3 regions of the Paenibacillus sp. D51F genome follow, and region 3 is predicted to be linked to each of the others. Evidence: predicted binding sites of a transcription regulator. Region 3 holds the regulator's gene; each other region holds the start of a gene.

Region 1 (5,157 bases), on a different contig from region 3:
CCTAAGAATTTGAGCCGGATCTTCCGTTAATAAAGAAGTCGGTAGATTAAATTCATTCAAGAGGTGGATGGATCATGAGTTCCGTCAAAATCATTCACAAGGCCAAGCGCATTCTGGAACTCGTCTGGGACGGCAGCGTCGCTCCCGGCGAAGTCGACGCCATCAATTCGGAGCTGCTGCAAATGGTGAAGGACGAGGGCATGGACGATTTCAGCCTTGTCGTCGACATGCGGGAGATGAAGGCGTTTACTCCGGCGGCGAGGGAGCGGCTGGTGGAGCATCAACGCGATATCAAGGCCGCGGGCCTGAGCGCGGCGGCTGTCGTCGTCGCCAGCAAGATCACCGAGCTTCAGCTGCGCCGCGCGGCTGCGGAATCGCAGCATTCGACCGAAACGCATTGGTCCTCCTATGAAGAAGCGCTGCAGTATTTGACTGAAAAAGCCTGATCGCCGGCAAAGGCCAAGCAGCCCTTGCGGGGGATCCAGGCTCGGATCGGCGGATGGCGAAAGTAATATTCGTAACAGGCCCGTTCGCTCTATGGAGCGCCTCGGGCCTGTTTTATGTTCCTGGCTGAGACGGAAGGCGATGATCGCATTGCCGGAAGGCTGAGTACAGTCCAGTGGCAGCGGCGCGGGAGCAGAAGGCATGCGCAGTCTACCCGCCTGGAAAAATTTATGGCATGATAGGGCGGGAGGGGATGCTGTGAAAGCAAGAGCGGCTTGGACCGGAATCGTATTCGTGCTTGCGCTGGCAGCCGTCGTGTTCGTTCATCTCTTCACATTGAGGCTGGAGCCGGGCAGAGGCCTGTCGGGCAACGGCAATCCGGGCTTGATTCCGCTCTTCTTCGTCCTCTTGTTCTATCCTTTGCTGCTGCTGCAGACCGCCCGGCTCCTGCGCGGCAGCGCCGCGGCGACCCGGGGCCGGTCCGCGCAAAATGCGCTGGCAGGATTGGCGCTGATCGTCCTGCTCCTGCTCGACGCGGCTTATATCCGCCGCAAGACCGCTCATCTGGATTTGATTCCGGAATTCGGAGCTTTGAATATTTACACCAATACGATCTATGCCAACGCCTATCATTTCTTCATCGGGCTCGTCATGCTGCATCTCGTCATTCTGAACACCCGCTGGGGCGGCCGCAAGGTCCCCTTCCGGAGCGCGGAGCAGCCTGATCCGTACAGCACCGTGATCGATTGCGGCGGAGAAGAGGGGCGCCGGTAGTTCCGGAAGAAGTGAAAGCAGGAATCAGACATGCGGCTCCAGCTTGGCCTGCAGCTCCGAAGAGGCCGGGGTCATGGGCAGGCGGAGCGTCTCGGAGGGCACGCTGGAGGCTTTCCTCGGCAGCCTGGCCGAAAAGTGGAAAAGATCGCCATTCCTTCTTCGGAAGGGATGGCGATCTTTTTTGATTTTATTTTCCGTCGGTGCGCTCCTCCCCGTCAATCGGGAGGATGGCTTTGTTCTTGTACTCCGGATGGCCGGCGCGCTCGATGGCGCCGAGCTCCTTGCCGGCGCCATTGGAATCGATGCCCGCGGCATCCGGCCGCGCCGGAGCCGGGGAGAAGCCCGCTCCTCAACCGGCCTCCGCTGCCTCGAGGACGACAAAGCCATAGGGCGGAAGCTCGACAGCAAGCAGGCCGTCGGCTTCCGTCCGGACGGAACCGCGTTCCTCGAAGCTGGAGAGGAGCGTCCTCCAAGCGGGACTCCGCCCGGCGGAATCGGTCCTCGACGGAGCTGCCGGGAGCGCCGGCGAGGCGGCTTCAGGCCGGACGGCTTGTCCGGGCGAAAGGCTCGTAGACGCGGATTCGCCCTCCTCGCCGAACCCGCGGAAGGAGAGGGGCTGAGCGGCATCGCTGCCGTGCGGAGGCGCCGCGCCGAACCGCAGGCTCGCCGTCTCGCCGCGGGCGTTCATCGCGATGAGCAGGCGCTGTCCGCCGCCCGTGCGCTCGTAGGCGAGCGCGCCTTCTCCCGGATCCGCCTGCAGGAAGCGGAGTCCGGCGCTCCGCAGCGCGGGAGAGGAGCGGCGCAGGGCGATGGCGGCCTTGTAAAAGGCGAGCAGGTCCGCGTTTTGCCGGCCGGCATCCCATTCCATGCATTTGCGGCAGCCGGGATCTCCATCGCCGTCGAGGCCGACCTCGTCGCCGTAGTAGATGCATGGAGCGCCGGGATAAGCGAGCAGGAAAAGGGCGGCCAGCTTCATCCTGGAGACGCTGCCGCCGCATATCGTCAGCAGGCGCGGCGTGTCGTGGCTGCCGAGCAGATTGAACGCCGCCTCGGTCGCCTGGCGCGGATAGGCGGCCAGCTGGCGGCCGATCGCATCGGCGAATTCGCCAGCCCCGATGTCCTCCTGGGCGAAGAATTCCAGCACGGCGCTGGAAAACGGGTAGTTCATGACGGCGTCGAACTGGTCGCCCTGCAGCCACATCATGGAATCATGCCAGATTTCGCCGAGAATGTACGCATCGGGTCTGGCCTCCTTAACGGTCAGGCGGAATTCGCGCCAGAACTGGTGATCGACCTCGTTGGCCACGTCCAGGCGCCAGCCGTCGATGCCGATCTCCTCGATCCAGTACCGCGCGACCTCCAGCAGGTACTTCTTGACCTCGGGATGGGCCGTGTTCAGCTTGGGCATGAGCGGCTCGAAAGCGTAGGTCTCGTAAGGAGAGAGCCCGCCGCTGCCGCTCGGCCATGGACGCCTGTGGAACCACCCGGCATAACGGGAGCGTTCTCCGTTCTCCAGCGCGTCCGCGAACGGCGCGAACGATTGCCCGCAGTGGTTGAAGACGGCGTCCAGCAGCACGCGTATCCCTCGCTCATGGCAGAGGTCCACGAGCTCCTTCAGCTTGGCGTTGGTGCCGAAGTGGCGGTCGACCCGCATGTAATCCTGCGTGTCGTATTTATGATTGGTCTCGGCTTCGAACACCGGCGTGAAATAAATCGCGTTCACGCCGAGCTCCGTCAGATGGTCCAGACGGTCCATCACTCCCTGAAGGTCTCCTCCGAAAAAGCTTTCCTCGGTAGGCTCCCCTCCCCAGGGCAGCGTTCCTTCCGGGTTGAGGGACGGGTCGCCGTTCGCGAACCGTTCGGGGAAGATCTGGTAGAACACCGCGTCCTTCACCCAGGCGGGGGGCTCGAACACATCCGCGGGGTTCAAATAGGGGAACTCGAACAGCGCCGGCGGATTGTCGGGAAGCTCCTCGACGAATCCTGCTTCGGTCATATAGAGCGTCTGACCGCCGGAATAGAGCCTGAACGCGTAGCGGAGGCGGCGGAACGCGGGGATGACCGCCGCTTCCCAGTAATCGAACATGGCGTCGCTGGCGAATATGCGCAGCTCGATATCCGTTACGGTCTGCTCCCATCCGTACTTGTCGCCGGCTACCGCCTGCACCCGGTCGATGTCGCCGCGCTTCGTGCGCAGGCGCAGATGCACTGTTTCCCTGTCATACGCATAGGCCCAATTCAGCTTGGGCCGGTGATAGACCGCTTCCCGCAGCATCGTCATCTCTCCTTGATCATTCTGGTTGCGCCGGAGACCGGCCTCGACAGGCAAGCGGACATCCGGCTTCTCACATAAAATACCATCCGGATCCGCCTTCCAAACAAGGGAGAGGCCGCGATTCCGGCAAGCGGAAGCGCGAGGCTGGAACGGCCGGGAGCCTCCGCCTCCCAAGGCCGCCGGACGTCGTCCTCCCAGCCGCCGCGCGGCTTCGGCAGCTGGATGATTTTTCTCCTTGCATAGGGAACATACATTCGGTATATAATACGTCTAGAGTGATATACGAACATACATTCGACAACAGGGAGAGGGAAAGTCTCCGCGAGCCCGCTCCCGCAGAACAGGAGGTGCCCGGTGGAGAGAGTGATCATGCTGGCAGATTGCCAGTCGTTCTATGCTTCAGTAGAGAAGGCGGCGCATCCCGAATATCACGACAAGCCGGTTGCCGTGGGCGACCCGTCCCGGATGAACGGCATCGTGCTGGCCGCCTGTCCGATGGCCAAGGCCCGCGGCGTGACGACGGCCTCGCGGGTCGGCGAGGCGCTGGCCCATTGCCCGGAGCTGGTCGTCATCCGGCCCCGGATGGCCATGTACATCGAAGTGTCCTTGTTCATCACGAAGATATTCGAGACGTACACCGATCTCGTGGAGCCTTACAGCATCGACGAGCAGTTCCTCGACGTCACCGGCTCGGCAGGCTACTACGGCTCGCCGGACGAGATGGCGCGCAATATCCAGAACCATATCCAGCTGTCCACGGGCATCTGGTCGAGGGTCGGCATCGGTCCCACCAAGATTCTCGCCAAGATGGCGACGGACAATTACGCCAAGAAAAGCCCGGAGGGCGTCTTCGAGCTGAACCCCGGCAAGCTGGAGTCGACGCTGTGGACGCTGCCCGTGCACCAGATGTTCATGGTGGCCTCGCGGATGACGCGGCACTTCACGCGGATGGGGCTGAATACGATCGGGGACATCGCGCGGCTGGACTTCTCGGAGTTCAAGCGGCGGATGCGGCTGGAGATGGGCAAGCAGAGCGACATCCAGGCAGGCTATTATTGGCAGACGGCGAGAGGGATCGATCCCAGCCCGGTCGTCACCGGCATCCGCCATCAGCTCAAGTCGGTCAGCCACGGCAAGGCGCTGCGCTGGCGGCTGTACCGCCATCTGCCGGACATCGAGGTCGTGCTGCTGGAGCTCGTCGTGGAGGTATGCCAGCGCACGAGGCGGCATGGCTGCATGGGCTCGGTCGTCTCGGTCGCCGCCATGGAGACGGACGGCGAGCGCTCGTCCTGGTTCAGCCGCCAGCTTACGCTGCCCCAGCCGACCTCGCTGACGCATGAGGTCGCCGCGGCGGTGCGGGAGCTGTTCGTCCGGCATTGGAGCGGCCTGCCGGTCGGCCGGATGAACATCTCCCTCTCCGGGCTGACGGATGACAGCGTCATGCAGCTGACGCTGTTCGAGGACCGTACCCGGGCGTACAGCAAGGAGAAGACGATCGACCGGATCAAGCAGCGGTTCGGGTCCGATGCCATCATGCGGGCTTCCTCGCTGCTGGAATCCGGCGTGGCCCGCGAGCGGGCCGAACAAATTGGGGGGCATTACAAATGAGCAAGCTGGACGGCAACGAGCGCTGGAAGTCCAAGATGCTGCTGACGGAGCATGTG
Region 2 (5,157 bases), on a different contig from region 3:
CGATCGCTCCTGGAAGGGCAGGGGATACACGTCGATGATGACGAGATCAAGGTCAATCTTAATGTAGACCCGCCCAAAACGTCTCCCGCGACTGGTAATAAACCGGAACGGCCGGCATCCGCAAAATTTACGGATCCGCAGCAGCGCAAGAAAATCGTAAAGTCTGAACGAAAGGTACACCTAACCGCTTTGTTCTTCACGATGCTGCAGGAGTACAAAGTCACCGAGTATCGGCCGGGCGGTAAAAGAAATATCGCAAGTCGGCTTTATAAAATCGCTCAAATCATCCGAGTGAATGACATGCCTTTGCGCGACATTTTGTATGTTGCCGACAACAAAGGGAAATGGCCGAGCCGGGACAAGCATCAGCTAATCATCGGGTGGGGACGTCGCAGCAGTCCGGCCATACCGCACCCGACTAACCCTAAATTCGTTCGTCTGCCACTGTATTCGATTGATGATCCGTACCGCCTTGTGACCGAACTAACCATGCTCAAAAGTATCTATGAACAATGCACTTCTACCGTTCCGGATGTGGACGGCGGCTACTATCTGCTGTTCCGTGGCCCGGCACGCGAGGGCGATAAGAATATTTGGGACAGACAACTTTGCTTCATCCCGGCTGAAGAGAAGAAAACGCGTATTCCAGTCGATTCATCAGAGGAAGCAAGGGTGATACAGCACCTAGCCGAAAGGAAACGGCATTTTGAACGCCCGTTGATTGGCAATGTGACCGAATTATTCCTTGATCGGGAAACAGATATAGTGCTGCACGACACCGAGCCCAAAACGATCGTGACCATCACCAGCAAATGGAGAGGCAGCGCCGGGGCGCGGCAGGAGAAGCGCGAAGGATATACGACAAAGGGATACGACTATGTAGAATGGGACGGGATTAGCCCGCTTCCTTTCTAAATCAGGGGGAACCTCACAATGATTCATACACTCTTTACGGGAGCCGGCGGGGAAGTCTACTATTCATCCTTAAACGTCGTCGTTATGGCACTTCTCCTCCTAGTTTCCATCCGGCTACTGATTAGCAGGCAGAAGCGGGCATATCTGACGCTTTCGTTGTGCATGGGGATTATGCTCGTTGGGCACCTTGCGCTCTTGGGCGCGGGATTGTCGGGCGCCGGCGCGGGAAGGGGGCTTACGGTACTCCACAATTTACTCAATTCCGGAGCGTTCATTCTCGGGAACCTAGGCATTTTTCAGCTGTTCGGTGAGACGACAAAGCGTGTGGTGAGGACCGTATACGGATTGCTTGCCGGAGCTTTTCTTCTTTCCATCATCCCGCTTGCGAGTGATGTATATAGCCTTATCCTGGTCGGTTTCGCTTTTGTGGCCGTCAAGCCGATCATGGAAGAAAGCCGGATGTATCAAATCGGATTGGCGTTCTACGGGATCGCGACAATGGCGCACCTCATCAATGATCTTACTGGAAGCGGGACCGCGCTGCATGTTCTCGATAATCTGTTCCGTATCGCCTACTATGCGGTGCTGTTTATCATCCTCTTTGATAAGGTTTTGTCACTTATGGAAGCAAGCTATAACAAATCCACCCGTGACGCCTTAACGGGACTATTCAACCGCTTTTACTTCTACACGACAGTCTCCTTTCTGGTGAGCGAAGAGAAGTCGATTTCGGTGATTTTCTTCGATCTCGACAACTTCAAAAAGCTCAACGATACCCGCGGCCATGCGGAAGGCGACAAAGCCCTAAAAGCCGTCGCGTCGATTCTGAGAGAAGAATCGGAAGAGGTTGGCGTGTCTGGACGATATGGCGGCGAAGAAATGGTGATGGTGGTCGAGGATCCGGAGGTGAATATGGGGGAATTTGCAGAGAAGATACGGGAACGCATCGAGGCCGAAACGACTGTCACTGCCAGTATTGGGTTTGCCAGCAGGAGTGAAGGCGAATCGGCGGACGAGCTCATCAAAAACGCAGACAAGGCGATGTACGTTGCAAAGAAAACAGGCAAGAATCGCGTGGTCTCATTCGCTGAAATGACTGAGATGCAGCGTGAGATAGTGTGATAAGGAAGGGCGATTCGGCATGAAACGTGGACTTTGCTTCGGCAATAAACACGAAAAACAGGACCATAATGTTTACATCAAATGAAAGTAAACTGCTAATGATTAGCCGCCGCGGAATAGGCGGTTTTTTTCTTGTTAACTATGTTAACCGGGTTAACATATGGATATGACTAGGATATAATGTTAACCAAGATATCTAAATTTGGCGAGGAGAGTGGAGAACGTGGCACAAAAGAGTTTCAATCATATCAGCGATGAATTGAGAGATAAGATCAATAGCTACATTTCTGCTTCGGGACTAAATGATAAGGAATGGATCGACCGTGCCGTCGAGGTATGGGAACTACACGCGCTGAAAAATGAAATACCTGATTTCCGGATGGAGATTGAGGAAGTCGAAGGATTGACCAACCGGATCCGGAACGTCCTCGTGAATCTCGCACAACGGACCGCGTTTGAAAAGATTGAATCGAAGCGCCAGTCCGAAGAAGTGCTGGAGGAAAAGCGGCTCATCATAGAACAATTAAATGCCGATTTGCTCGATGCTGAAAGAACGAAGAAGTCCGCTCAAGAAGAAGCTGACCGCCAGCGATTACTCCGCGAGGAGGCAGAAAAATACGCCAATCAGGTCGATCAGTCCAGCGAGAGTAATCGCGCCCTGGCTGAGTCGTATAAAGAGAAGAATGCATCGCTGACGGATCTCGTCGCGCAGTATAAGAATGGTTACGAAGAAAGCCAATCACTCCGCGCCGAGCTTGCCGAATCTCGGCGCCTAATTGAAGGAATGGAGAAGGAACTTACTGGGGAAAGAGAGCGCCACAGGAGCGAGATGGAGCGGGCAATCGAGCGCCGTGACGTGGAGCATGAGAGGGAACTGCTCCGCATCCGTACCGAGCACCAAACGCAGCTGCAGGCAACCGTAAAGGAATCGACCGCCGAAATACGAGGCTTATACGATCGTATGGAGCATATAAGGGCAGATTATGAGCAACGACTGTCGGTGGTAGTTCAGGAGCGGGATGGCCTGCGTAGTGAAATGGATCGAGTAAGAAAAGGTGAGCATGAATAAAGGAGCTTTATAAGCGCCTTTACCTTTACGAAGCAACTAGAATTTAACTAAAGATGCCCTTCTAATCGGAATGATCTGAAGGATCATTCTTATAACGCAGGGAGCCTTCTCAATAGAGGCTCCTTTTTGTGTCCTGTTTAAAATGGGCGAGCCCCATGATTTTTCCATTGCATCACGAACGTACATTCGGTGTATAATAGCAATTGAAATGGGAACGCACATTCGCGCTTCTGTAGTGCCATCTTATGTAGGTAGTGGGGGATCCAGCATGAAGCAAAAAGTCATAATGCTAGTGGATGCACAAAGCTTTTACGCTTCCGTGGAGAAAGCTGCTCATCCAGAGTATGAAGGTCGCCCTCTGGTCGTCGCTGGTGATCCGAGTAAGCGATCCGGAATCATACTTGCAGCGTGTCCCCTTGCCAAGAAGATGGGAGTGACCACCGCCGAAACGATAGGGGATGCACTTGGAAAGTGCCCCGAGCTAGTCACGATCCGTCCAAGGATGACCACCTACATTCAAGTATCCCTGATGATGACGGATATCTTTGAGGCATTTACCGATCTCGTCGAGCCCTTTAGTATTGATGAGCAATTTCTGGATGTGACCGGTTCCCTAAAATACTTTGGAACGGAAGAACGGATTGCGCGACTGATACAGGACAAGATTTTATTGCACACTGGCGTCTGGACGCGAGTCGGGATAGGGGCTAACAAGATTCGCGCTAAGATGGCGACTGACATGTTTGCCAAAAAGAACGAGAGCGGAATATTTACTCTCTCGGAGGACAATATGGCAGAATGCTTGTGGCCGCAACCGGTTGAGAATATGTTTGGAGTCGGTTCAAGAATGAGGGCTCACTTTGCTCGGATGAACATCCATACCATCGGAGATCTGGCCCATACGCCTCTTCCGGAGCTGAAGACGCGTATGCGTAGGCGCTTTGGGAGGAACAGTGATATTCAAGCCGAGGTATTCTGGCAAACTGCAAATGGAATCGATCCAAGTCCGGTTCGACCAACCACCCACGATGCTCAAGCAGCGGTAGGTCACGGAATGACCCTACCACGTGACTACGGCAAGCCGGAAGATATCAATGTCGTGCTAATGGAGCTCAGCGAGGAGGTCTGCCGGCGCAGTCGCTCCAAGGGATATATGGGCCGGGTGGTATCAGTTGGAGCTCGAGGAGCGGATTTTGACTTCCCGACAGGCTTTTCAAGGCAAACAACCCTATGGGACAGCACCAATATCTCCAGCGAGGTTTATGAGGCAGCTAAGGCTCTTTTCCATCAGTACTGGGATGGATTGCCGATTCGGCAGCTCTCCGTGACATTGGGAGGACTCACAGGCGATGAGGAGTATCAGCTATCCCTATTTGGTGACCGGGAACAGAAACGGCAGCTGGCGAGGACAACAGACTGGATCAAGGACCGCTATGGAAGCACGGCCATTTTACGAGCCTCATCGTTGCTACAGGCCGGCCAGGCCATAGAGCGAAGCGTGAAAATAGGAGGGCATTCCAAGTGAGCAAGAAGCTGAACGGCAATGGCAGATGGGAAGGCAGCCGTATGATGCTGCCAGAGCACCGGGAGCTTTTCCTGGAGCGGAAGCGTAAACAGGTTGAGCAGATAAGAGGGGGTTCGGCGCCACAGATTACGCCGGCACAGTCACCGACTCGTGAAGAATTGGGCTGGATACGAGAGTACACACTACTCCCTATGCTTCTCACCTTGATGGAGCGGAATTGTCAAGAACTAGAGCGGACCCAGTTATCCATGAGAACCATCTACATTAAGGTCACACATAAGATGATGGATTTGGTTTCCCAAGACCTTTTTGAAGTGAAGCGATCGCTCAAGAATAGCAATATCAAGATATATCCCGATGAGCAAGTTGACACTCAGGGTGCCCATTACCGTTTTATCTGCCGCGGCTATGAGGATCGATTCGTTCTGATGCGGGATATAGTGCGGTCGGATATGAGCGTGCGCTTGACCAATTATATGAAGAAGGCTCTTCAAATCTAATGAGAGCGCCCAGGCTATCTATCCAG
Region 3 (5,157 bases):
GCGCCCATTCGCAAGTGGCCTGGAAAGCTTCGTCCACGCTCCGCTCATCCCACAGGAGCGTATCGTCCAGATCAAACAATACCGCTTTCTTCGCCATCTCTCTCTTCCCCTCGAACCATTATGTCCATGCTGACGGCTGCAAGCCGGATGTCATTTCTGCGTAAAAGGAATGCCGTTGCGGGCGGCGAACTGCTCCAGGCTGACCGCCATCCGGTCCGTAGGATAACGGTTCAGCACCCGGGAGAACACCCAGTTCGCCCCTTTGACCTGCTCGATGACGACATAGCTTTTCATGACCGAGATGCCTTTGATGGCTTCTTTATTCAGACGCTTGTCGCCGGTCATGCGGCGTGTCTGCACAAAATCGGCTCCGACCGCCAAATAAGGGCGCCGCAGGAAGAACATCAGGGCCAGGAAGACGTACATCGCCACGACGATCCAGTTCCAGTTCGTCGCTCCTTCATCTTTTGGAAGGATCAGCACATACAAGGCGACGAACAGCACGAGCATGATCGGGGAGATGTAGTTGCGGCCTTTGAACCGTTCCGTACGATCCCCGGACGCCGCGGGCTTGATGGCGGTCTGTCCCCTCTTCTTTCTAGTGGCATTGATCTGCGCCGAATTGCGGCGTACTTTGCGTTCCCAGGAACGAGACAATAGGGTCACCTCTGCGATTGATTTTGTTGGCCTTGTCAGGGCGGCTTGTCCATATACGCAGGCGGGGCGCCTCCCGTTTCGCGCGGAGACGCCGACGGCCGCCTGTCAGAGAGGCCTGCGGAACTTCTCCAGGAATCGCGTCGGATATTCCGAAGGAAGGCGGCTCGCCTCGTCCAAAGCAGCAAATTGCTCCTTCGTCAGCTCCCAGCCCGCGGCTCCCATGTTTTCTTCGTACTGCGCGTAAGTGCTCACTCCGAAGATCGGCGACGTGATGCCCTTCTGCTGGATGAGCCAGCGGAGAGCCGTTTGCGCCGGCGTCTTGCCGGCTTGCGCAGCGACCTCCATCAAGACGTCCAGGATGCGGAAGTTAGCATCCGTATTCCGGTATTGCCAGGAGCTCTCGCCGGCATTCGCGGTCAGCCTGCCTTCTGTCGGCTCCTGGCGCCCGTAACGGCCGGTCAGGAAGCCTCCGCCGAGCGGCGCCCATGGAATGATGCCGACGTTCTCCTCCAGGCAGAGAGGCACCATCTCCCGGTCCATCTCGCGGTTCAGGAGGCTGTATTGCGGCTGCACGCTGATGAAGCGCGACCATCCCCGGCTGTCGCTCATGGCGAGCGCCTTCATCATCTGCCAGGACAAATAGTTGGAGCATCCTATGTATCTGATCTTGCCGGCGGAGACGAGATCGTCCAGAGCGCGAAGCGTCTCCTCCAGCGGCGTCGCATGATCCCATACATGGACCTGATAGAGGTCGATATAATCGGTGCCGAGCCGCTTCAGGCTCGCTTCCACGTTCTGAACGATATGCTTGCGCGACAGTCCGGCTCCGTTGATATGCTCTTCCGTCTGCATGCGGACCTTGGTGGCCAGCACATATTCGTCCCGATTGCCTGACATCGCCCGTCCGACGATCTCCTCCGATCTGCCTCCGGCATAGACGTTGGCGGTATCCAGGAAATTGCCGCCCTCGCCGCGAAAATGGTGGATCATGCGAGTCGCTTCTTCTTCAGATGTCGTATTGCCGAACATCATCGTTCCGAGACACAGCTCCGAGACGGCCAGCCCGCTTTTGCCGAGCAATCGGTATTCCATTTTATTGGCCCCCCTTGTTCTCGTCATCCACCCATTCAATGGTGTCCAGCTGCTGCTTGAAATTGCGCTTGAAATTGGCCAGATACTGCTGTCTGAGCTGCGTCCGTTCTATGACTTCCTCAGGCGTCAGCCCGACAGATTTGTGCTTGCGGGAAAGCTCGTTGATCCTCGCGATCAAGGTATCGATATCCACTAGTCGTTCACCTCTGTTCCTTGACGTTTCCTTCTAACTTTGAACTACGGAGAAGAGCTTGTCAAGAAAGCCAAAAAACCCCGGCGATGTCCGCCGGAGCTGATACCTATCGAGATGGAATTAGACTCTACCAAGCAAGCTGAAGCTCTAAAAGAAGCTGTTCAAGATTGCTTGGGAATGATCAAGGTCTGTCCCGCCTGCAAATCGGAATCCTTCAGCCCGTTGCGCTCCTTGATCATAAATACGCTGCGCCTGATGTCGTTGGAAAGGCCGGAATTCCCGGCGATGGACCATAGAGTGTCGCCGCTCGTCACCGTAATTGTAAGCTCGCCTTCAGCTGCGGGGGGGATGAGAGATGAGCTCGCTCCGGAAAATCCCCAGAAGCTGGAGAAGATCAGAAGGAACAGGAGGATTGACGCGGCATAAGGAAGCAGGCGGCGCAGACGGCTGTTCCCAGATGGCTTTGCAGAGCCAGCGGAGGAACGGGTGATGAAACTGGAATCGCCAGCGCCTGCTCCAGGACGGAAGCATTCCTTGAGATAAATATGTTCCTGCTTCTGCTCTTGCCTGCGGACCGTTGCCTTAGAGCCGCGCTCCGGCGTGCTATATCCAGATAAAGTCATCATGACCGTTCACTCCCCAAACGTTTGTTCTTATTCACAGAATAACACGAACATTTGTTTTGGTCAACGTTTATTTGGAACGTATGTTCGCAGGACGCGCATGCCCGATGCGAACGGCTGTTTCTCGAACTTATGTTTGTACGAACTCGGGTTCTGTGCTATACTTTGCCTACATATTTCTTTCTACTAATTTCTAGTTTTGGAGTGATTGCGATGTCTAAAGTGTCCAACCGCCAGCAGGCCATTCTTGACTTCATCAAGAACGAAGTCCGGGACAAAGGCTATCCACCTTCAGTACGTGAGATCGGCGAGGCGGTAGGCCTGGCATCCAGCTCCACGGTGCATGGCCATCTGGACCGCCTGGAGAAGAAGGGCCTGATCCGCCGCGACCCTACCAAGCCGCGCGCCATCGAGATCCTCGACGGCGACGATGCCGCCATGCTGCCCTTTCCCGTCTCGATCAGCCGCGTTCCCGTCGTCGGCAAGGTAACGGCCGGAGTGCCGATCATGGCGACTGAGAACATCGAGGAGTACTTCCCTTTGCCGGCTGATTATGTCGGCGACCACGAGGTGTTCATGCTGAGTGTCGTCGGGGAGAGCATGATCGAAGCGGGCATACATAATGGCGATTACGTCATCGTCCGCCAGCAGCCTTCCGCCAGCAACGGCGATATCGTCGTGGCCATGACGGAAGATGACGAAGCGACGGTCAAGACGTTCTACAAGGAACGCGACCATATCCGGCTTCAGCCTGAGAACTCCTCCATGGAGCCGATCCGGCTCAAGAATGTGACGATACTCGGCAAGGTAATCGGATTGTTCCGCAATCTTCACTGAGGCTTGTCCCTTTCCGGCGAATAGGAAGTCTCTTCCATTACCCCCATGCTTCCGGCTTTATTCAGCCATTCGCGCACTCTGACTGAGTGCGCGTTTGTTTTTCAAAGGTTCTTATTTTTCGCTGCTTTTCGCATGCTCATTGGAACTTTTCATGGAAAAATTCGTTCCGGTAGATATGCTTGGAGCCAGGGTATTGAAAACTCATGTAGAACCCGAAAGATTCAAGATGAATTCCGGTCAAGTGCCGGCTTCGCACATAAGGCCTGATCAATCGACGGAACCTTTCCTCCTGCCCGCTTCGAATCAGAACCGCCGCCTCCCTGGCGAAGATCCCGCTGCCGGCCAACTGCCGGTAGAGCGGCAGCACGGCCTCCGAAAGCCTGCGGAGCATGGCTGCAGAGAAAGCGGATTGCGCCGTTCCGGGAGGAATGGTCGTCGCATTCGTGTACGTCTGAACAGGCGGCGGATATTTGAAGTCCACGAAGAAACCGATGCCGTTCGTACTGAACGAATTGACCGGCGCAAGCGGAATCTCCTCCCTGAACAGCTTCAACAGCGTGTCGAGATCCGCCGCTCGTACAGCAGCGCTCCATTCCTCAGCGAATGGACGGCTTCGAACGAACCGGGCGTATAGCGGCAGCATGCTGGAGGCTGTCCGCGCAAGCACGATTCCCGACACCCGAGCCCGCGGCTTTGATTGTCTTGCCACGCTCTTCCCCCCTGTGGACCGGATCAGGACCGCAATCCTCCGGCAAGATGCCTATGAGTATGAGCCTATGCCCTCTCAGATTGTCTGAGAACAAAGAAAAAACGGCTTGTCCGACAGGACAGCCGCTGTTAAAGGCCTATAGAGTGCGAGCAAAGCAAGTATCGAGAGCGCAATGCTGCAGCGGCGGATACCGCCGATCACACCAATTGTTGGAGTCCCTTATCGTCTGCTCCGTTATGTTACAACGGTTTTGTCATGAATACGCTGTTCGGGTCCTCCGCATAGTCGGCGAACGGTCCGCATTCAATGAAGCCGAAGCTCTCATACAAATCCCGGGCCGGAACGAAAGCAGCCATGGTGCCCGTCTCCAGGCTTATCCGAACGTAGCCCCTTCGTTTCGCTTCCCCGATGATATGTTCAAGAAGCTTTCGCGCAACCCCTTTCCTCAGATGCCTTGAAGCCGTCCTCATGGATTTGAGCTCGCCATGACTGTTGTCCAGCTCCTTGAGAGCGCCGCAGCCGAGCAGCTCATCCCCCTCCCATACGCTCCAGAACGTAATTTCCGGTTTCTTCAAACCGCTGAGATCCAAGGCATGCATGCTTTCAGGCGGAGAATTATCGGCCATCGCCTGCAGATGTTCCCCGATCAATGCCTGGATTTCAGGTCCGTTCAAGTCGTCCACGGTTATGCGCATCATTCGCTTTCTCCCCTAACCAATCCGTTTACCGTATTATATCGGCGTTCAGCCCAGAAAAATAGGGAGATGCGGAAAGAAAATGTTCCTCTTTTACGCCTTGCTTTTAGACCAGGCTGGCTGATCATCAGCGGCATGTATGCGTTCATTGCAATCTCGGCAGCTTCCGAACGCATCCGATCGGGTTTCCTTGTATCGTTGTTCCAATTCGCGCTCCGATCGCCGGCAACCGCATCAGCCTCTGCCTTTCTAAAGGTTCCTGTCCAAGAGCATGCCTACTTGTTCTGCTATGCTTTGAGAAGAACCGGGTATTTCTTTTTTGAAATACGACTCCACAATACCTACTACAGC

The links. Region 3 encodes LexA, which represses DNA repair genes until DNA is damaged. Its sites were predicted from a motif close to CGAACATATGTTCG; they were not measured.
Region 1: a site for LexA is predicted at 3,777-3,790, ahead of ACLBWT_RS00970 (DNA polymerase IV). Genes of this name have one in related genera too.
Region 2: a site for LexA is predicted at 3,282-3,295, ahead of ACLBWT_RS18545 (DNA polymerase IV). Genes of this name have one in related genera too.

Annotation. Positions count from the first base shown of each region.
Region 1 is NZ_JBKFAO010000001.1:200,339-205,495, reverse strand. Features, by position in the region: gene ACLBWT_RS00985 (hypothetical protein) at 75-446, shown strand; gene ACLBWT_RS00980 (hypothetical protein) at 703-1,218, shown strand; gene ACLBWT_RS00975 (glycoside hydrolase family 13 protein) at 1,568-3,493, opposite strand; gene ACLBWT_RS00970 (DNA polymerase IV) at 3,848-5,101, shown strand; gene ACLBWT_RS00965 (hypothetical protein) at 5,098-5,157, shown strand, end outside.
Region 2 is NZ_JBKFAO010000011.1:86,417-91,573, forward strand. Features, by position in the region: gene ACLBWT_RS18530 (DUF1173 family protein) at 1-915, shown strand, start outside; gene ACLBWT_RS18535 (GGDEF domain-containing protein) at 934-2,037, shown strand; gene ACLBWT_RS18540 (hypothetical protein) at 2,261-3,106, shown strand; gene ACLBWT_RS18545 (DNA polymerase IV) at 3,375-4,631, shown strand; gene ACLBWT_RS18550 (hypothetical protein) at 4,628-5,131, shown strand.
Region 3 is NZ_JBKFAO010000012.1:20,394-25,550, reverse strand. Features, by position in the region: gene ACLBWT_RS18955 (HAD family hydrolase) at 1-97, opposite strand, end outside; gene ACLBWT_RS18950 (hypothetical protein) at 151-666, opposite strand; gene ACLBWT_RS18945 (aldo/keto reductase) at 763-1,749, opposite strand; gene ACLBWT_RS18940 (DUF896 domain-containing protein) at 1,751-1,942, opposite strand; gene ACLBWT_RS18935 (LysM peptidoglycan-binding domain-containing protein) at 2,104-2,568, opposite strand; gene lexA (transcriptional repressor LexA) at 2,779-3,402, shown strand; gene ACLBWT_RS18925 (hypothetical protein) at 3,539-4,111, opposite strand; gene ACLBWT_RS18920 (GNAT family N-acetyltransferase) at 4,351-4,806, opposite strand; gene ACLBWT_RS18915 (TetR/AcrR family transcriptional regulator) at 5,056-5,157, opposite strand, start outside.